DNA from 3 places in the Massilimicrobiota sp. mt181 genome. Region 1 is predicted to be linked to each of the others. Evidence: a T-box and tRNA genes for the amino acid it is inferred to sense, from the RefSeq annotation. Region 1 holds a T-box; the other regions hold tRNA genes.

Region 1 (7,504 bases):
ACGGTTGCTCAAATGATTCAACCTGATTTGGCTTTGGCTATTGATGTGACTTTTTCCTATGATTTACCATCTGGTGATAAGGGAGATGTCAGATTGGGAAATGGTGTTGCCTTATGTGTGATGGATGGTAGTGTTATCGCACACACAGGTTTATTAAAACAAATGGAAAGTATTTGTCAAAAGCATCAGATTCCTTATCAGTTAGATATGGATTTGGCAGGAGGCACAGATTCAGGTGAACTCAGCAAAGCTGGGGCTGGTATTATGAATTTAACAATTTCTATTCCGACACGATATATGCATTCCCATTACACAATGGTTCACATGGATGATTTTGAAGCAACTGTTGAGATGCTTGTTTCTTTTTTAAGGGAATTTAATGAGGATATGTATATAGCTATGCTGGAGGAGAAAAGATAATGGGTGCACTGATTTTAGAAGGTGGAACTTTTCGTCCGATTTTTTCTAGTGGTGTGATGGATGCTTTGAATGATTATGGTGTTGAATTCCCGTATGTCATTGGGGTATCAGCAGGCATTACTGATGGATTTTCTTATGTTTCTAAACAACCTCAACGTAATTATGATATTTTGATGAATCATCGCCATGATAAAAGATATGTTGGTATTCGAAATTATCTTCATGATCGTAGTCTGTTTGGATTAAAATTTGCATATGAAATAATTCCTCAAGAACTTTATCCCTTTGATTGGAAAACTTTTCTTGAAAGTCCTACAGATATTCGTGTTGGTGTAACGAATGCAGAAACGGGACAATGTGAATATTTAGACGGAAAGAAATTAGATCAGCAATGTACAATGTTGAAGGCAACATGTGCGATTCCGTTTGTTTTTCCTGTTATTTCTTTGGATGGAAAGAAATATTATGATGGTGGTATCTGTGATCCCATACCTGTTAGAAAAGCTCAACAGGATGGTCATGACAAAATGTTAATTGTTTTAACAAGACCAAAAGGATATCGCAAGACGTTATCGAGGGCTAATGTTATCGCAAGTCGTCTATTAAAAAAGAAATATCCACATTTGGTTGAACCACTGCTGACAAGACATCTTTTATATAATGAAACTTTGGATTACTGTGAAGAATTAGAAAAAAGTGGAAAAGCTATTATTTTAAGACCAAGTGAAGATATTCAAATTGAATCACTGGAAAAAGATTTACAAAAAATTGATCGTATTTATCATTATGGCTATCAATTAGCATTAGAGCATATGGATGATATCAAAGCGTTACTGAAATAGACATTTTTTTGATATTTTCACATATTTTTAAAATAATGTTTTGGTATTTATATACTATTATGAAAATATAAAAAGAAATCATCATCTGATGATGGAAAGGAAAGATAAATATGAAACATATAAACAAAAATAAATTGTTTAAAATTGTTGTTGTACTTTTATTGATTGTCTCACTAGGGTGTAATGGATTTTTGTTATATACAATTTTTGGTAATCAGCAAAGTTCAACATCATCTTCATCTCATACAACAGTTCAGACTGTCAACTATGATGTCCAATCAAATTTAACAGATGTTATTGAAAGTGCCAAAAAATCTACAGTAGGGGTTGCAGTATATCAAAACAATCAGCTTGCTGGTAGTGGAAGTGGTGTTATCTATAAAGTAGATGGAAAAACTGTTTATGTGATTACGAATCATCACGTTATTGAAAATGCGCAATCTATTGAAGTCATCTATTCTAATGGTGAATCTGTTCGTGCTGAATGTTTAGGTAGTGATGAATATGGAGATATCGCAGTTTTGAAAATGACAGTTGATTTTGAAGTTTCTGCTTTTAAAGTAGGGGATTCTGATTTATTGGAAGCTGGGGAACCTGTATTAGCAGTGGGAAGTCCTTTAGGTATTGAATATGCTGGAACAGTCACACAAGGTATTGTATCTGCTCCATCTCGTACAGTTTCTGTTGATTTAAATGATGATGGAACTGAAGATTGGGATATGAATGTTATTCAGACAGATGCAGCTATCAATCCTGGTAATAGTGGTGGTGCTCTTGTTAATGCGGCAGGAGAACTGGTTGGTATTACATCTATGAAGCTTGCTTCAGAAGAAGTTGAAGGTATGGGATTTGCAATTCCAATTAATGATGCAGTAGATTTAGTTGAAGAAATTATTGAAACTGGAAAAGTCAGTCGACCTACCATTGGTATTTCAGCTGTTTCATTAGATAGTTATTCATCATATGAACTTTATATGTATCGTATTCAGACAAATTTAAATAAAGGAATCTATGTTGCAGATGTTCAAAGTAATTCACCAGCAAGTCAGGCGGGTATTAGAGCAGGAGATGTCATTACACAGGTTGAAGGAGAGGACATTGAATCTTATAAAGATTTCTTAACTCAGCTTTATTCTAAAAATCCTGGAGATACGATCAAATTAACGATTAATCGTAATGGTTCGACATCTACAGTCAATGTGACATTAGGTTCTTCATAAGGAAAGACAAAAGCTCTTTCCTTTTTTTTCTAAAAAATATATAATGGTTGATGGTGATGATATGAATAAAGAAGTCAAAAAACAGTTAATCTTATCATTCGTTTTGCTGGCTTTATTGATGACGACACTTTTTTTCTGGTATCCTAATTTTGTATTTCATACATATGTGGAAACATTGGATTATCAATATTGTTTAAGTGGTACGAATGATGAACTGGCTATTGATGGCTATGAAATTTATCAAGATGGAAAAACACAGGGATATGGACATGCTCGTATGATATCTTTGAAACCAGATTTTTTTCAAAAGGGTGATGATATTACATTGACTCTTGTTTTATCTGATGATGTTCAGTTGGCACAATCAATGACTGTTGAAAATGATCATGATGTAATCATAATGCAAGAACAAAAAACAGATCAAATCTTACAGGAAGATGATATTCAAAAGGCACAGTTACAGGTTGAAATTGTTCGAGATCAAAAAGAGATATACTCACAATCTATAACGATGAAAAATCAGGATATGTTAACTTATACAGGTGCGAATAAAGATTATTCACTGACAAATGTCTATGTGACTTCTTCATGGTTAAAGACAGGGATTTTTTCAAGTAAGAATGAAGATATTGCAAAAGAATATCCTTATATGATTGTGGATTATCTTTATTTGAAAGATCAAGATGGAAGTGAAGATATTAATGATTATGAACGTTTTGTTTATATGAATGGGAAAACTGAGGATTTTTTAACAAACCAGATGAAAAATATCGGATATTATGATGGAGAAGAATCATTATTAGATATGAATTTATGTTGTGTCATTACATTAATGAAAGAAGAAAATGATACAAATCCTTATACATTTATCTTACCTTTAAATCCTGTTCAAAAAGGAGAATAACATGCAAACAAAAAGAAAAGATTTAATGACTATATATATGCTAAGAAATGCTTTTTCTACATTATTCATTGCTTTGATTTCCTTTATTATTTCTTTGATTGCTTATTATCATTGTACATGGATTGAAGCTTTACAACGTTTATTTTTAGTGAATATTTACACCACATTGTATTTTTTATTGATTTGGCTTTTGAATTATATGATTTTTGAAATCTCAAAAATCATATATGATACTTATGAAAAATTATTAAGTTATAAATTATGTATTGTTTTATTATTGATGGCTATTATTGTCTTTTGGATTCCAATGCGTGATCTTTTTCAATGGAATTTCTCACTCCTTTTTGTTTTGATTGCATTAAGACAAGTTAAACAATTATGGATTCATAAAAAAAGACCATAGAATGGTCTATAAAAGAGAGCTCAGTTTTTCAAGAAATTGTTGTTTTGTAGAGGAATCTAGAGAATTATAATATTCTTCAAACAGAACACCTAATCCTACAAGGATTGTTTCTTCTTGAGATGCTATGCCTTCATCAATTGTCTGCTGTAGCTGTAAAGGAGAAAAACCTTTGAGATTTGTTAGTAGTGCTTCACGCATTTTATCAGTCCTTTCTTATATAATATGGGATAAATAATTATTTTTATACAAGGAGTTTTATGAAAGAATTACAAATTCAATTAGATCAGGAAATTGTGACTTATCAGTTGACATATAAACATATGCAAAATATAAGGATGCGTGTGAAAGATGGTGTTTTACATGTGAGTGCACCTTATGGAACTTCACAGGTATTGATAGAGACAGTTATACAGAATTATCAGCAACGTTTATTGAAACAAATCAAAGCTTATCAACCTTATGTTCAATACAGTGACGGAGGATTTATCCTGATTTTCAATCAACGTTATGATATTGTTTTAAGAGATATTGGGATTAAAAAATGTCAATTTCATGGACAATGCATTTATGTGTATCATCAAAACATCAAAGAGTGTCTGGAAAAATTGTGTCAAAAGATTTTATTGGATTATATTGAAGAAAAGGTCATTGGATATTTGGCGCATGATTTTGATTTAGAAATGCCACGCATTGAAATCAAAAAATATAAAAGTCGATGGGGAAGCTGTTATTATAAAGAACATCTTATCACTTTTCATTTGGGGCTTGTTCATCTAGAAAAAGGACTGATTGATTATGTGATTATTCATGAATTAACACACTTTTTACATCCTGATCATTCTCGATTGTTTTATGCAGAAATTCAAAAGAGAATGCCTCATTATAAAGAATTACAAAAACGTTTAAAGGAGAAGCATACATGATTACATCAGTACAAAATGAAACAATTAAAAAGATAATGAAATTGAAACAAAAAAAATATCGTGATGAAGAAAACCTTTTTTTAGTTGAAGGATTTCATTTGGTTGAAGAAGCAAAGAAGGCTGGTTGTATACAAAGAGTCATCGCAACATCTGAAAATCTTTTAGATCAGGATGGTCTTTTGGTATCACAAAAAGTGATGGAAAAACTAGCTTTTACAAAAACTCCCCAGCCCATTATGGCTATTTGTCGTAAACCATCACATACATCTTTTCAACCTTCTTTAGAACGTTATCTATTGTTAGATGGAATTCAGGATCCTGGGAATCTAGGAACAATCATTCGAACAGCATTAGCTTTTGGATATGATCAAATGATTCTTTCTCCAGAATGTGTAGATTTATATAATGATAAAGTAATACGTGCAACACAGGGAGCATTATTTCAAATGAAAATTTGTCAGATGGATTTGTTAGAAGCGATTTCTCTTTTACAGGAAAATCATGTTCCAATCTATGCAACTTCATTGCATCATGCTTTATCTATTGAACAATATCCAATCCAAAAACAGATGGCTTTTGTTTTAGGAAATGAAGGGCAAGGTGTTTCAAATGAAGTCTTAAAGCAATGTGATCATGCCTTATATATTCCTATTCAATCTATTGATTCATTAAATGTTGCGATAGCTGGGGCTATTGTGATGTATCATTTTCCTAAAGTTTAAGAAAAGATTTGCAAAATAATAAACATATGATATAATATCTTGTGTTTAGAATCGATGAAAAGGAGTAGTAGTTGTTGATACTTTTTAGAGAGTCTATGGGTGGTGAAAATAGACAGGTTAGGCAATGAACTCGCCTTGGAGATACAAAGATGAAAAGAGTAGTTTTTGTCGTTAACTGCGTTAAAGTTTTGAGAGCATATATGGATGTCATATATGAACTAAGGTGGTATCGCGATCAAGTCGTCCTTAGAGGGGCGACTTTTTATATTATAAGGAGGGATAAATGATGCCATTTGATCATCAAGCCATTGAAAAGAAGTGGCAAAAATATTGGGATGAACATCAGACTTTTTATACAGATGTTTGGGATTTTTCAAAACCAAAATACTATGCGTTAGATATGTTTCCATATCCATCAGGACAAGGTTTACATGTCGGGCATCCTGAAGGATATACAGCAACAGATATTATGTCACGTATGAAAAGAATGCAGGGATATAATGTTTTACATCCAATGGGATTTGATGCTTTTGGATTGCCAGCAGAACAATATGCGATTAAAACAGGAAATCATCCTGAAGGATTTACACGTCATAATATTGAAACTTTTACACATCAATTAAAGATGTTAGGTTTTTCATTTGATTGGGATAAATGTATTTCAACATGTGATCCTGATTATTATCATTGGACACAATGGATTTTTAAACAGCTTTATGAAGATGGTTTGGCTAAAAATGTAGATATTCCAGTGAACTGGTGTGAAGAATTGGGAACAGTTTTAGCAAATGATGAAATCATTGATGGAAAAAGTGAACGTGGAGGATATCCAGTTATTAGAAAAAATATGAAACAGTGGGTTATTGATATTCCAGCTTATGCTGAAAAATTATTGGCTGGATTAGAGGATATTGACTGGCCTGAATCTACAAAAGAAATTCAAAGAAACTGGATTGGAAAATCAATTGGTGCTCATGTGCATTTTAAAGTCGATGGACACAATGAACAGTTTACTGTTTTTACAACACGCTGCGATACATTGTTTGGTGCCACTTACTGTGTTTTGGCTCCTGAACATGAACTGGTAGCTCAAATTACAACACCAGAACAAAAAGAGGCTGTGGAAGCCTATGTGAAAGTCTGTGCAACAAAATCAGAATTAGAACGTACAGAATTAAATAAAGAAAAAACAGGTGTCTTTACTGGTGCCTATGCAATTAATCCAGTGAACCAAAAGAAAGTGCCTATTTGGATTTCTGATTATGTTTTAGCTGGCTATGGTACAGGAGCTATCATGGCTGTACCTGCTCATGATGAACGTGACTGGGAATTTGCAACTAAATTTGGTCTTGATATTATTCCTGTTCTTGAAGGTGGAGATGTCACGAAAGAAGCATGGACACAGGATGGAACACATATCAATTCTGATTTCTTAAATGGAATGAATAAAGAAGAAGCTATTGACACAATGATTCAATGGTTAACGGATCATCATTGTGGTGAAAAGAAAGTAAACTATCGTTTAAGAGAATGGATTTTTGCGCGTCAGAGATACTGGGGAGAACCTATTCCAATTATTAATTTTGATGATGGTACTTCTGTTGCGTTATCAGATGATGAATTGCCATTACTTTTACCACCACTAGAAGATTATTCACCTTCTAAAAGTGGCGCATCACCACTAGATAAAGCCACTGACTGGGTCAATGTGACAGTCAATGGAAAAGCTGGAAAGCGTGAAACAAGTACAATGCCAGGAAGTGCGGGAAGCAGCTGGTATTATATGCGATATATTGATCCACATAATGATCATGAGATTGCCGATAGAAAGTTATTAGATCACTGGTTACCAGTTGACTTATATGTGGGCGGACCTGAACATGCTGTTGGACACTTATTATATTCTCGTATGTGGAATCGTTATTTATATGATAAAGGATATTTATCACATCCAGAACCATTCCAAAAATTATATCATCAAGGTATGATTTTAGGAACAAATGGAGAAAAGATGAGTAAGTCTAAAGGCAATGTCATTAATCCTGATGATATTGTGAAAACTTATGGAGC
Region 2 (7,504 bases), on a different contig from region 1:
TATGGCAGAAGTATTACATGTAAATAGTCAAGAATTTGAAAATGTTATTGCTCAAAATGATGTTGTTTTTGTAGATTTTTTTGCAAATTGGTGTGGACCATGCAAAATGTTGGCTCCTAGTATTGATAAATTGGCACAGGAACATCCTGAAATTAAGGTTGTTAAGGTTGATGTCGATCAGGAACCTTCTTTGGCTATGCAATTTGGTGTTCAATCTATCCCAACATTAATTACTTTTAAAAATGGACAGGCTGTTAATCGTCAATTAGGTTTTATTCCTTATGAAGCATTAGAAGCAATGTTATAAAAAATATCTCCCGATTTATTCTGGGAGATATTTTTTTATTCTATTCATACTTGTATCTTTGAAAACAATATCAGGTTCGTTTAGATATTGTGCCAAAACATCAGCATCTTTTAAAATTTCGCTATATTCATCATGAACTTTATCTTTTTCACTATGAACAGCAATAGCCTGTTGGATGATATTTTTTTCTTCAGTAGAAAAATCATCTAAAAGGGAGATGATCCATTCACTACATCTAGGTCCATGTTGAAAAGAAGAATGATGAATGAATTGGATATAATCATGGTATAAACCGATAATGCCAGCCAGTTTAATATTCAGATGTTTTTGCAGTGCAATACTTTGACAAAGAGTACTTACCTGTATGCTATGCAACAAAGCTCTTTGTTTGTAAGAACCGTGGCAATTTTCTTCAATATGTGTCAAAAAGTATTCCTTTAAGATTTCATAACGATTCATCTTCTTAACCCCTTTGGATATAAATTCTTCGCCATACCCTGACTTTCTTTATAAAATGACAGTGGATAATCTTCCACAAAAATAATACCATATCCTTTTTGATTTGTTCCTTCAATGGCTTCGCCATGTAAATATTTAGAAATAGCTAAATCATTTTCATGAAAACGATAAAACTGTTTGACTTCATTTTGTTTGAGGGTCAATGCTAAAGCAAGGCTAGGTTCAAATCTATTTTTTTTGCATTCACCTAAATAAAGTCCATTTCTTAAGACGCGCATACCTTTCAGTTCTGGAAATTGTGGCATGAGTGCATAAATATGATTATGATTATCATAAAGATAATCTGGGGCTGGAATGTTTAAATAGGTATGATAGAAATCATTCACTAATTTCTGATTGGATTTAGCTATTTGAGCTTTCATTGGCTTGTATTTTTGAAAAGAAGGCTGACCATTTTTTTGAATGCAGGCAATAAATTGCCCTTCGCCTTGATAACGATGAGGATAAAGACGTATCACTCCATCAAGCTGAATGCCATTTGCCATACCATGACTTCTTTTTAAAGGAATTAATCTGCAATCATAATGATTCAGTATATAACGAACTTGATCTTCATTTTCTTGTGTATTGTAAGTGCATGTTGAATACATAAGGATTCCACCTGGTTTTAATAATTTCATTGCACAATCAATGAGTTGTCTTTGAATATGAGCACATTCCTGGATTTTTTGTAAAGACCAGCTTTGAATAGCTTGTTCATCTTTTCTAAACATTCCTTCACCACTACATGGTGCATCTAGAATGATTTTATCAAAGAATTCAGGAAGAATATTTATCAACTGTATGGGGTCACTATTGGTTACAATCGTATTTTTTAAGCCAAATCTTTCTATGTTTTCAGAAAGAATCTTAGCACGCAATGTATTGATATCATTAGTTATCATCAAGCCTTGAGGACCTAAACGACTAGCAGCTGCACAACTTTTTCCTCCTGGAGCACCACACATATCCAAAATATAATCATCCTCTTTAATATCTAAAAAATGATTGACAAGCATGGCGCTTGGTTCCTGAATATAATAGAGTCCACAAGAAAAAAACGGAGATTTCCCTAAAGGATAGTTCTGATAATCAAAATAATAACCATCTTTAATAATAGGATGAGGCTGTATATAATCTTTATTCAAATATTGAAGAGCATCCTTTTTTAAAGGATTCATGTAAAAAGCTTTGATAGGTGGCTTTTTTAAAGCATTCATAAAATCGTTATATTCATCTTTTAATAATTTTTTCATTTCGTCTTTAAATAATTGATTCATTTTTTTCACCTCCTTCATTATACAAATGAAAAAACAGTGTGTAAATAATAAAAAATATGATAGAATAAAAAAAGGTGATGTTATGAAAAGATGTCAATGGGCTTATAACGAGCGATTAATAGAATACCATGACCATGTTTGGGGGATTCCTGAACATGATGAAACGCAATTATATAAGATGTTGATCTTAGAAGGATTACAGGCAGGTTTGAGCTGGGATATCATTTTAAAGAAAGAAAAAGCTTATGAACAGGCCCTTGATCATTTTGATTACCATCTCATTGCTTTATATGATTCAAAAAAATTTGATGAGCTCATGAATACAGATGGACTGATTAAAAACCGTTTGAAAATGAAAGCTATTATTACCAATGCTCAAGCATTTTTAAATATTCAAAAACAATTTGGAAGTTTTGATTCTTTTATTTGGTCATATGTTGTTTTTCAACCAATTCAGCACCATTATCATTCATCAAGTGATATTCCTTCTTATGATGAGTTATCAACAAGAATATCTAAGGATTTAAAGAAGCATGGTTTTCGATTTGTTGGTCCAACAATTATCTATAGTTATCTGCAAGCTATAGGAATTTACAACGATCATGAAATTAATTGCGATTTTTATTGATTTTTATAGAGAACTATAATATAATAAATAAGCAATTTGATTTGCCTGAGTGGCGAAACTGGTATACGCACAGCACTCAAAATGCTGCGACCTATGTCATGTCGGTTCGAGTCCGACCTCAGGCACCAATTTAGTTTAACATGGACTTATTTTAAAAATATTTTTCAAAACATGAATATACCGAACAAATATAGAATTTTGTTCGGTATATTTTTTTGTGTCGATCATGGCATGAATTCAGTTGGAGATAATTCAACCACAGGTATTTATCGTCAAGTGTAGTGAACCACAATCTATTGACAGTGATGTCATGGGTGAAGGAAGTGGTGTAGCGATTCTTTCGAACGTACGAACAGAAATCTTGAAGGTCAAAAAAGGAAGCGTTGAATATGCGAATGAGGAACTACGTGCAGAAATAGCATCCGCTTATATAACATCGTATAATGTTAATAGACACAAGGCATATATTTAGGATTGGATACAGGTTGTTGAAGGAAATCCACAAATATTATTCAAAGCGATAATGGATGCAGAAAAAATAAGTGAATTTGTTCTAGATAGGTCTGGATTTGACAGGATTCTAGTAAATATTCCATCAGTTGATTTGATGAACGATGATGTACAGGAAGAACAATTAGATGAATATTGACTAGATTAGGACGGCAATTTGCTGTCATTAATTTACTGGAAAATATTTCTTCATATATGGTATACTTATAATATAAGGTGGTGATCTAAGTTGAAATATAAAATTTGTATTCAAAATCCATTTCCATTCTGCGAGAAAGTATATCCAACACAACAAAGGAAAGTAAAAGAAATGCTTGATTATCTAAAACAGGATGATAATATAAAGTCTATAACATTATTTGGTTCAAGCATTACTTCAAACTGTCATAATGATTCTGACATTGACCTATATGTAGAATTGAAGAAGGATAAAAAGGTAATCAATAGGTATTTTGATTTTGTATTTGACTTATGGACTAATTTCACTGCTGATGAACGTCTTAAGAAAGAAATACAAAAGAAAGGAGTGGTTATATATGAACAATGAAACTCTTTTTGATAAGGCAAAACAGAATTTGAAGGTTGCAGAAAGTATTTACTCAACCATTGCCATAAATGATGAAGCTTATCTTAATTATGTTGGGTATCATATCCAGCAGGCACTGGAACTATCCATCAAGTATATGCTTGAAATGAATGGAGTCAACTACCCAAAAACCCACGATATTGACCAGTTGATAAGATTGGCAAATATCAATAATGTTGATCTGTATCTTAATGAGTATATTGATGATCATAGTGAGATGTTTTCATTGTGGGAAGCTCGAACACGTTATATTCTGAATTATAGACTTGAAAAAAGAAAAATAGAGCGTTCATTAACGGAAACAAAATCATATTTGGATATTATAGATAGGATGATAAATCATCATATGGAAAATGATATAGAAAATAACGAAGGATTGGAAATGTGATACACAATCGTATTGATATAATATATTGACGGCAATTTGCCGTCTTTTCTTTTTTTGCTTAATATTAGTATGAACTTTATGAAAAGGGTGAATAAAGTGAAAAATGAACATGCATTGCTTCGATACTAATGATCCTAAATATAGCAGCAAATGGGCGGCCATGCAAAAGGAAATTATAATGAACAGGAACGCGAAATTTTAAGAAAAGCCCATAGAGATATGATTACTCTTTATACATATGATTCAAATACAAAAGAGTTCTTGGATTTATCTGAACAAGAGGATTATAGATTAGAATAATGGCAATTTGCCGTGATACTATTAAGAGGAAATATATGAAGACACAATTTGAAGATTTTCAGAAAATGAATTTAAAGAAGACATGTAAAGCGATAGAAGAAATGACATATACGTATGTAATTCTGAAACACATCGGCCAACACATGTACCTTCAAAGCATTATGAAAAAATATTAGGACAGAGTATTGAACTATTTCTGGATGAAACAATTAAAATAGCGATGTTGAATAATGTCTATAATCAATTGGCTTTTCTTGAAAAGGAATACGGAAAAGATTTGAAAAAAAGCACTGCTATGCTTCGATATGGGATTAAGCTTGAGGTGATGTCTTTTGTTCAAAGCATTGCATTAGATGAAACATATCTCTATATGGAAGAATGCCAGGAAAAAGAAAAACTTTCATCTATTAAATTCCAAATTTTTTGAAAAGTTCAAAGTGGTAGAAAATGACAAGGAACTTTATGTTCAAATCCTAAGAACATATGAGGATAAAATGGTAGATGAAAATGAAGAAGAAATAGATTGACTTGAACTTAATTAAAAACAGCAATTTACCGTTGAGTCAGCTTTACATAATCATATTAGGAGGTACGCAATGAAGTAGATTTTAAATATTAAGTTATTCTTTGTTGATGGGTCTGATAAGAAAGAAACTCTTCTTATTACAGGTCATCAAAAAAAAGGAGAAATTTGTACCAAATTGAAAATAATCATAAAACCATTGGAATTTAAAAATTAGGAAAGGAAAATATAGATTATGAAAGGGAAACTATTAACAATTGAAATAGAAAATATGATTTTCTTTTTTTTTATTTAACAAACGTTCACAATAATTTCATATTTTTTTCCACATTAATTTCATATTTTCATGATAATTTGCTATCTATGGAGGGAAAAGAAAATATAAAAATAAGAAAAAATTATTAACATTTGCATTTACATTATTAATTGGTACGTTATATATGTCATAGGTTTCTGTTAATGCAGAAGAAACAAATATTATTAATGAGTATGTTGATTTAAAATCAGAAAATGATATGTTAAAATCTAAAATAATTATAACTAGATCAGCAACTTCTTCAGAACAGTTACAAGATAGCAATAAAAGAATCGAAAATTTTAAAAAGAATATATATGAATTAAAAAAATTATCAGTAGATGAATTACATAGATTTAATTATACAGATTCACAAATTGAAGCCATTAAAACATATGATGATTTAGAAGCTAAAAGTGTAAAAGCTGTCACTACTGTTAAATTTAATGTTAAGAAGAACCAATTGAGCTATGACTCTAAATCAGGTTTATCTACAGTTAAAGCGACAGTGAATTTTACATGGAACGGTTCACCACAAGAATGGGGCAGAGATTGTTTTGCTATGACTTATGAAGCTGATAACAATCATAATTTTAAAAAAGTAACAACAGTTAGTTCTTCTTTGAAATATAAAGAATGGAAATCTGCAACAAACGTAAAAACATGGACCAAATCAGCAACTAAGAAAGGTGATCAAGGAGTTATGGATCATATGGCTGGGATTTTCCTTTAAAGGTAAAAGGCGATAAATATTATGCGTATTTATATAGTGGTAGTTTTACAAGCATGGGTATTGTTAGTGGAAAATTAAAATATTTTAATACTCGATATATGTACGGTCACAAGTCTTTTGCTGTGGCAGCAAGTTTTGGAATTTCAATTTCAAAAGGTGCTTCAGCTGGCATCACTTTTAGCGCAGAAACGCTATATACAAGTTATCCTAGTAAAAAGGGAGGCATTGTTATTTTTTTTCTTAAAAGGAGGTTATGAGCAAAAAAATGAAGAAATTGTTATGGATTGTATGTGTGTTCTTTTTAAGTGTTATATTGTTTGCGATTATCCATTTATTATTCGTTAATTTTATATTGATCATTCTTGGAGATACAGTTATTGAGTTTAATCTTTTATTGTTATTGACAGGTATATATCTTTTGGCAGGAATGATTGGAGTTGGAGTGTATATTTTGAAAAAAATAATATATAAAAGAATACTATATTTTAAGGTGGGATTGAAGAATCTACCTTCTTTATTTGGTTAGGGGTAAAGGGTAATAAAAGGTTGTATAATTTAATTCCATTAAAAAGGAATAGTGATTATCGTTCATTGAAACAGCTTTTGTAATTTTGTTCGCATTATCTAGAAAGAAAATCTTTGATCATGATATTTAGCGGTTCGAGTTATCACATAGTAGTGACACCATTTTAAAAGATACAAGCTTTATAAGTTTGTCATTCATAAAAGATAGTGATTATATATTTACTATTTTTTTGTCTCAAAAAATGATTTTGATTTCGAAAAGATATGAGTAATAAATATGGAAAGTGTATGAACATAAAATGATAACAAAAAAATATTTCATGTTGTTTTCATGAAATTTCGACATTATTAGAGAGATAATGATGATTATTGACAGAATAAAATATAAAAAAGAACAAAAAAATCGAAAAATAATGATTTAAAATAACAATTTTCTATGATTTTTATGTAGATATTGTAAAATGAGGATAGGAGGTGTAGAAAAATGTTGATAGAACATGTTTTAGAATGTGTTGATGGTATATATGAAGATATGATGTCAGAACATTCTATGGAATTAGAAGCAACAATACATAAGTTAGAGAAAGTTGCACATAACGATACAGAGGATTTTATAAAAAAAGGTATTATGTTATCATTAACAATGTGTTTGAATCAGGTAGATTTTCATGATGAATTATTTGAAGGACTGTTGAATGATAATTTAGAACATATGATTCAATATATTCCAGATATGAAAAAGAGTATGACTGTACATATATCAGTGAGAGGATTAGAAGAATACATTTACCGTCGTATGAATGTGCCTTGTGGAATGACTTTGGCTGATTTGGCTTATTATATTTTGGCTGCTTTTCGAGCTGAAGGACATCATTTATTTACTTTTGTCACGAACCAGGGTAAATTTGGTTGTGATAGATGTGAAGAAGAA
Region 3 (7,504 bases), on a different contig from region 1:
CATATTCTTTAAGTGTTGTAATAATATCATTATATATTTTTTTATCAACATAATTTAATAATTCATCACTAGAAACAAATCGATATTCAGTATGTTCATCAGATATTTTCACATGATCATTTGTTGGAATAGCAAGAAAACCAATACCAACTGTCTGATAATCAGGACGAATAGCTGTGAAAGTATATACAGGTTTAATAATTTTTATATCTAAATTTGTTTCTTCTTTCAATTCTCTGATTAAAGCCTGATGCGGGGTTTCTCCATATTCAAGGCCACCTCCAGGTAGTTCCCAAAATCCTAATCCATCACTAGAAGGTCGTATTCTTTTTAGGATAAGTATTTTTTGATGATAAATGACAATTGCTTTGACGGTAATATGAAATCTGATATTTTCCATATACTTCTCCTCTCCATTTTTTTATATCATATCATTTTTTTAATAAAAAGTATCGTTTTATTTGAAATGTTTGCTATAATGTTAACAGAGGTGAAATAAAATGGTAGATTTTTTAGAAGAAGTCATGAAAAGAAAAAATGAAATGATTGAAGATATCAAAACACTATGTCAAATTCCATCAGTTTTAGATGAAACAACAGCTAATGAGGGACAGCCATTTGGCAAAGCATGTCGTGAAGCATTAGAAGCTATGCTTGAAATTGGTAAGAGAGATGGTTTTGTCTGTGAAAATGTTGATGGATATGCTGGACATATTGATATTGGTGATGGGGAAGATACATTTGGAATATTAGGTCATTTAGATGTTGTGCCATGTAATTCTAAAGGATGGAATACTGAACCTTATGCAGCAACTTTACAAAATGGAAAATTATATGGACGTGGTGTTGCTGATGACAAAGGACCATTGATTGCAGGATATTATGCAGCTAAAATTATTCATGAATTACAATTACCAGTGAAAATGAAGACAAGAATTATTTTTGGATGTAATGAGGAAAATGGTTCTAAATGTATGCAATATTATTTTACTAAGAAACCATACCCACTTATGGGATTTACTCCTGATGCTGAATTCCCTGTTGTTTATGGTGAAAAAGCTGGTGTTAACTTTAAAATTACTGGTCAAATAGAAAAAGATAACTTAATTGGATTGTATTCTGGAACTCGTCCAAATATTGTTCCTGAAGTATGTGAAGCTTATTTAATGGGATCTTATAAGCAATACAAAGATTCTTTTTCAAATTATTTATCAAAGCATGGGTTAGAAGGAAATGTAGAAGAAGAAGGAAACCATACAAAGCTTGTTTTAATAGGAAAGTCAGCACATGCATCTACTCCTGAAGAGGGAATCAATGCGGCTGTGATGATGTGTCATTATTTAAAAGATGTTTCTAAAAATCAGCTTGTTGATTTTATTGATCGTTATTTTTATCAAGATTGTCTTGGTCAAAAGTTAGGTATTGCCTATACTGGATTAATGGGAGAGTTAACTGTTAATTTAGGTGTTCTCAATTATAAAAATGAAAATGTAAATATGATTATTGATATGCGTGTTCCTCATGAAGTCACTGATGAACAATTGACTGAGAAAATGCACGAATGTTTAGATGCATATGGTTTAAAAGAAACTCATGAATTAGGAAAAGCGTTATATATTGATCCAGAAAGTGAACTTATTCAAAAACTTCATAGTGCGTATGTTGAATTTACTGGAGATCATGAACATCAGCCTCAAGCTATTGGAGGAGGAACATATGCGAAGACAATGCCAAATTGTGTTGCTTTTGGTGTTGAATTCCCAGGTACAGATAATAAAATTCATCAAAACAATGAAGAAATATCTGTTGATGATTTAATGAAAGCAACAGCTATCTATGCAAAAGCATTATATGATTTGATCAAGGAATAGGGAAATCCCTATTCCTTATTGCATAGAAAAAAGATTTTTGATATAATATAAGAGCTTAATTGCAGGCGTGGTGGAATGGTAGACACGCTATCTTGAGGGGGTAGTGGAAGTATTTCCGTGTGAGTTCAAATCTCATCGCCTGCACCATATTTATTTTGATGCATCTGTGGTGGAATTGGTAGACACGCTATCTTCAGGCGGTAGTGGATTAGCGTCCATGTGAGTTCGAGTCTCATCAGATGCACCATTTATTTTTACATTGTTTATCAATGTTTTTTTTATTATTGGAGGCCATTTTATGAATCAAGAGATTATACAAAAAATGACAGAAGGACTGCTTATTCAAAAAGAACAAATTGAAAATGTTTTAACATTATTAGAAGAAGGAGCAACAGTTCCTTTTATTGCACGATATCGTAAAGAAAAAACTGGTGGATTAAATGAAGATCAGATTAGAGAAATTTCTAAAGTTTATGAATATCAGTTGAATTTGCAAGAAAGAAAAGAAGATGTTATTCGTTTAATTGATGAAAAAGGATTATTAACGGATGAATTGAAGCAAAATATTTTAAAGGCTACAAAATTAAGTGAAGTAGAAGATTATTATCGTCCTTTCAAAGAGAAAAAGAAAACAAAAGCTTCTATAGCAAAAGCAAAAGGATTAGAACCATTAGCCCAGGCTATTTTAAAATTGCCAAAACAATTTGATTTGATAGCTGAAGCCCAAAAATATGTAAATGAACAAGTTCTAACAGTGGAAGAAGCTTTGCAGGGAGCTCAAGATATTATTGCAGAACAAATTAGTGATGAACCACGTTATAGAAAATATACAAAAGATATGATTTATAAAACCGGAGTACTTTCTTCTCATGTGAAAAAGAAAAATCCTGATGAGGAGAATGGTATTTATGAAATGTATTATGACTATCAGGAAAAAGTTCAATATATTGCGCCACACCGTATCCTTGCTATTAATCGTGCTGAAAAAGAAAAAGTCATTAGCGTTTCTATAGATATTGATGAAGATCGTTTTATCCAGTATATTACAAATGGTGTGATGCGTAAAAGAGAATCATCTTTAAGTGATTTTATTTTGGAAACAACAAAAGATGCTTTTAAACGATTGATTTTTCCTTCGGTAGAAAGAGAAGTCCGTAATGAGTTGACTGAAAAAGCTCAAGAACAAGCTTTAAAAGTTTTTTCTATTAATCTTGAAAAACTTCTTTTACAGGCACCAATGAAAGATAAATTTGTTTTAGGTGTTGATCCGGCTTTCCGTACAGGATGTAAATTGGCAGCAATTGATCCAACTGGAAAAGTTTTAGATATCAATAAAGTTTTTATCACTTTACCAAAAGAAGACTATTCAAAAGATGAAAAAGTTTTATTATCAATGATTCAAAGGCATCATATCGAAATCATTGCAATTGGTAATGGAACAGCAAGTCGTGAAACAGAAAGCTTTATTGCTGGATTTATAAAGAAATATCATTTAGACGTTCAATATGTAATTGTCTCAGAAGCAGGAGCCAGTGTTTATTCTGCCAGTGCCGTTGCAAAAGAGGAATTTCCCGACTATCAGGTTGAGGAGAGATCTGCTGTATCTATTGCTAGACGTTTACAGGATCCTTTAGCTGAGTTAGTTAAAATTGAACCAAAAGCTATATCTGTGGGTCAGTATCAGCATGATATGAATCAAAAGAAATTAACAGAACAATTGGATTTTGTTGTTGAAAAAGTTGTCAATCAAGTAGGCGTTAATATCAATACGGCTTCACCATCTTTATTACAATATGTTTCTGGTTTATCTATGACAACAGCTAAAAATATTGTGAAATATCGTGAAGAGCATGGTAAATTTACATCACGAGATCAAATTAAAAATGTCAAGAAATTAGGAGATAAAACATATGAACAGGCGGTTGGTTTCTTAAGAATTTTATCAGGAAAAGAAAAATTTGATGAAACTAGCATACATCCTGATAATTACCAGGATGCTTCTCATCTTTTGGAATATTTGCATCTCAACCGAAATGATATTGGTACAGCGCATGCTAAAGAAGTCATTAGTAAAGCTTCTCGTGAACAAATTCAACAAGATTTACATTTAGATGCGTATTTAGTTGATGATTTAATAGAAGCTTTTGTTTCACCACATCGTTCACCTCGAGATGAATATAATGTCCCTATTTTAAGAAAAGATGTTTTGAAAATTGAAGATTTAAAAAAGGGTATGAAATTACAGGGAGTCGTAAGAAATGTTGTTGATTTTGGTGCGTTTGTAGATATTGGTTTAAAAAATGATGGTTTAATTCATATTTCTAAAATGTCTAATCATCGTATCAAACATGCATTAGATGTTTGTAATGTTGGAGATATTTTAGATGTCTATGTTTATGATATTGATTTAAAGAAGAAAAGAGTCGCATTGTCATTAATGGAGGTTGTATAATGGAATTTATTTATTACCCACGTTGTAGTACTTGTCAGAAAGCTTTAAAAAAATTAAAGGAACAACATGTAGAAGTGACATTAAGAGATATTGTAGAAGAGACACCTAAAAAAGAAGAATTATTAGATTGGATGCATAGATATCAACAAGGTATCAAACCATTCTTTAATACTTCAGGAAAGCTTTATCGTGAAATGAATTTAAAAGATCAAATCAAGACTATGAGTGAAGAGGATGCAGCTGATTTATTATCACAAAATGGAATGCTTATCAAACGTCCGTTATTGATTGATGATCATCAGATTGTGATAGGATATAAAAAGGAAATCTACGAAAAATAGATTTCTTTTTTATATTATATTTTCAAAACTTGATATATCAGTTATACTAATAGAAAGATAGAATGAGGTGGAATTTATGAAACAAGAAATTGAACAGACAGTGCAAGAAATCAAGAAAGCTGTTATTGGAAAAGATGAAGTCATTACTAAGATTTTAGTAACACTCTTTTCTAGAGGACATATTTTATTAGAAGATATTCCAGGAGTAGGAAAAACCAATCTGGCTTTATCATTTTCAAAAAGTTTACAGTTAGATTATCATCGTATTCAATTAACACCGGATGTTATGCCTAGTGATATTGTTGGATTTACAATGTATAATCCACAAACACAGCATTTTGAATATAAAGAGGGAATTGCTTTTTGTCATCTTTTATTAGCTGATGAAATGAATCGTACTTCAAGTAAAACACAGGCTGCTTTGTTAGAACTTATGGAAGAAGGACAAATGACTGTGGATGGGAAAACTTATGTTTTACCACAGCCATTTTGTGTTATAGCAACACAAAATCCTTTTGGTTCAGCGGGAACACAACTGCTACCAGATTCACAGATGGATCGTTTTATGAGTTGTTTAAGCTTAGGTTATCCAAAATTTAATGAAGAGATAGAAATCATGAAAAGACGTCAAACATCGAATCCATTGGAAGATGTCAAGGCGATTTTGTCACCAGAAATGATATTGCAATTTCAAAAAGAAGTTGATCAGGTCTATGTACATGATGATATTTATCATTATATTATGCAAATTATTACGGCCACACGTCAACACCATTATATTGAACAAGGCGCATCTCCTCGTGGCTCTTTAGCGATTATGAAAACATCAAAAGCATTTGCTTATTTAAATGACCGAGATTATGTTATTCCTCAGGATGTTCAATACGTCACTCCAATGGTGCTTGCTCATCGTTTGATTTTAACATATGAAGCAAAAATGGAAAAAATATCATCACACCAGATTATTGATGACATTTTAGAATCTTTAGGAGAAATAGAATTCAAGGTATGAAAAACATATTCAAATATATTTGCTTTTTATGTTTTCTTTATGGTTTATGGAATTTTGTTTTAGGTTATTTTTCCTTTTTATTGTTTCTGATGATTTGTCTTGTGATATTCATTTGTCTATTATTAAGTTTAGTACCAATGAAGAAAACAGATGTATCTGTAAAAAATAGGCAAACTGATTGTCATCGTGGTGAAAATATGAAAATACAATTTTATCGCGAATGTTCGTTACCTATACAATGTGGGAAAATTGTTATTGATTATCAGATTATAGATTGTTTTTCTAATCTTGTATCTCAAGAACAAATCACAATGAATGATAATTATATGGAAATAGAAATACCATGTCAGCATTGTGGTTATTATATGATTGAAATCAAAAAGATTCAATGTTTTGATTTGTTGCAATGTTTTCATTATACAAAGACTGTCAATGAACAGATAGGGTTCTATGTTTTGCCACATTACTTTGATGTGGATACAGAAATTGAAAACATATATCAATTTGATGAACAGGGAGTGAGTTATCTTCCTCATCAAAAGGGTGAAGATTATAGTGAGATTTTTGAAGTTAGAAATTATCATGAAGGTGATGAACTTAAACATATTCATTGGAAAATGTCTTTGAAATTTCAAGAACTACTAGTCAAGATAGGTAGTCAACCTGTTCAACAGAAATTTGTTTTAGGAATGGAATATAAGGACAATAATGAATTTTACGATTTACAGTTTGATTATTTCTATTCAGTATGTATGGCTTTTATCAAGCGTAACATGACTTTTGAAATCGTCACATCATTGCAAGATCAGGTTATTCATACTCAAACTGTGACACATCTCTATGAATTAATGGATGTAATCAAGTGGCTTATGAAAAATCCTATCACACAATTGAATCATTCTTTGATTCCAGGTTCGTTTTGTCAAATTCAAGGGCAGAAAATGGAGGTGTATCATTCATGAAAAAAGTATTTGATCTTATTTCAAAAGATTATATTCTCCATTTGATTAATGTTTTAATGATTATTTTAGGATGTTTTGGTATTGTTGGTAATGATTTTTATTCATTATATTTTCCTTCTTATACATATATAAGTTTATGGATTCTTTGTTTTATAGGAATTCTCTTTTATATGTTTTATCAAAAATATCAACATTTACCACAAAAGATATGTGTTCTTCTTTTTATAAGTTTGGTCTTAGTAATGATTTTATTATATCAAAGTTATTTGGATGTTTTTATTGAAACACTACAAGATGTTATTCGATTTGATTACTTTTTAAATTTTGAAGAACTTTTATCGCAGGATTTATATCAGATTCAGCTGTTTTATCATCTGTTACTGCTATTGCTTGGGTTGCCTATCGTCTATCTTATTGTGTCTTTAATTTGTACGCAACGATATGCTTTGATTAAAATAATCATACTGATTATTTTATTTATCTTTCCTGTCATTATTAGACATGACTTATCATCAAGAGAAAGTTATTGTTTCATTATTTTTATAAGCTATCAATTTATTTTTTCATTAGCGTTAAAATATCAGAAACAACAGTATTGTCTAAGAGTTGTTTTGTTGAGCTTTCTATGTATGATGACTTTTTTTGCATCATTATATTTAGAAGACAATCCTTTATTTCAGCAAGATTCAACATCTGTATTAACACAAATAACAGATTGGTTTGCATATGGTAGAGGGCAACAGCTGACTTCAACATCGCAAACAGGAATGAGCAGTGATATTGATGGAAGTTTACCTTCTGGAAATATTCAGATGAGTCGTGCAACTGCTATACGTGTTCAGGCAGATATACCTTTTTCATCTTAT

What was found. The T-box of region 1 lies ahead of leuS (leucine--tRNA ligase). A T-box ahead of a tRNA ligase gene usually reads a tRNA of that ligase, here a tRNA-Leu.
Region 2: it has a tRNA-Leu gene. The T-box ahead of leuS (leucine--tRNA ligase) is inferred to sense a tRNA for this amino acid. The anticodon was not compared.
Region 3: it has a tRNA-Leu gene. The T-box ahead of leuS (leucine--tRNA ligase) is inferred to sense a tRNA for this amino acid. The anticodon was not compared.

What each region holds. Positions count from the first base shown of each region.
Region 1 covers NZ_JBVAYN010000027.1:21,924-29,427, reverse strand. Annotated here, with positions in the region: partial or broken gene ACZYT4_RS12145 (M42 family metallopeptidase) at 1-420, shown strand, start outside; gene ACZYT4_RS12140 (patatin-like phospholipase family protein) at 420-1,262, shown strand; gene ACZYT4_RS12135 (S1C family serine protease) at 1,373-2,482, shown strand; gene ACZYT4_RS12130 (hypothetical protein) at 2,544-3,386, shown strand; gene ACZYT4_RS12125 (hypothetical protein) at 3,388-3,789, shown strand; gene sspI (small acid-soluble spore protein SspI) at 3,796-3,987, opposite strand; gene ACZYT4_RS12115 (M48 family metallopeptidase) at 4,047-4,712, shown strand; gene ACZYT4_RS12110 (TrmH family RNA methyltransferase) at 4,709-5,434, shown strand; T-box leader at 5,480-5,685, shown strand; gene leuS (leucine--tRNA ligase) at 5,721-7,504, shown strand, end outside.
Region 2 covers NZ_JBVAYN010000005.1:7,166-14,669, reverse strand. Annotated here, with positions in the region: gene trxA (thioredoxin) at 2-307, shown strand; gene ACZYT4_RS04355 (HD domain-containing protein) at 323-766, opposite strand; gene ACZYT4_RS04350 (RsmB/NOP family class I SAM-dependent RNA methyltransferase) at 763-2,085, opposite strand; gene ACZYT4_RS04345 (DNA-3-methyladenine glycosylase I) at 2,168-2,713, shown strand; tRNA gene ACZYT4_RS04340 (tRNA-Leu) at 2,757-2,841, shown strand; gene ACZYT4_RS04335 (nucleotidyltransferase family protein) at 3,453-3,770, shown strand; gene ACZYT4_RS04330 (HEPN domain-containing protein) at 3,760-4,197, shown strand; gene ACZYT4_RS04325 (hypothetical protein) at 5,536-6,048, shown strand; gene ACZYT4_RS04320 (hypothetical protein) at 6,102-6,305, shown strand; gene ACZYT4_RS04315 (hypothetical protein) at 6,314-6,574, shown strand; gene ACZYT4_RS04310 (IS1096 element passenger TnpR family protein) at 7,058-7,504, shown strand, end outside.
Region 3 covers NZ_JBVAYN010000037.1:1,445-8,948, forward strand. Annotated here, with positions in the region: gene ACZYT4_RS13260 (NUDIX hydrolase) at 1-400, opposite strand, end outside; gene pepV (dipeptidase PepV) at 501-1,871, shown strand; tRNA gene ACZYT4_RS13270 (tRNA-Leu) at 1,933-2,018, shown strand; tRNA gene ACZYT4_RS13275 (tRNA-Leu) at 2,032-2,118, shown strand; gene ACZYT4_RS13280 (Tex family protein) at 2,170-4,323, shown strand; gene ACZYT4_RS13285 (arsenate reductase family protein) at 4,323-4,664, shown strand; gene ACZYT4_RS13290 (AAA family ATPase) at 4,741-5,676, shown strand; gene ACZYT4_RS13295 (DUF58 domain-containing protein) at 5,874-6,638, shown strand; gene ACZYT4_RS13300 (transglutaminase-like domain-containing protein) at 6,635-7,504, shown strand, end outside.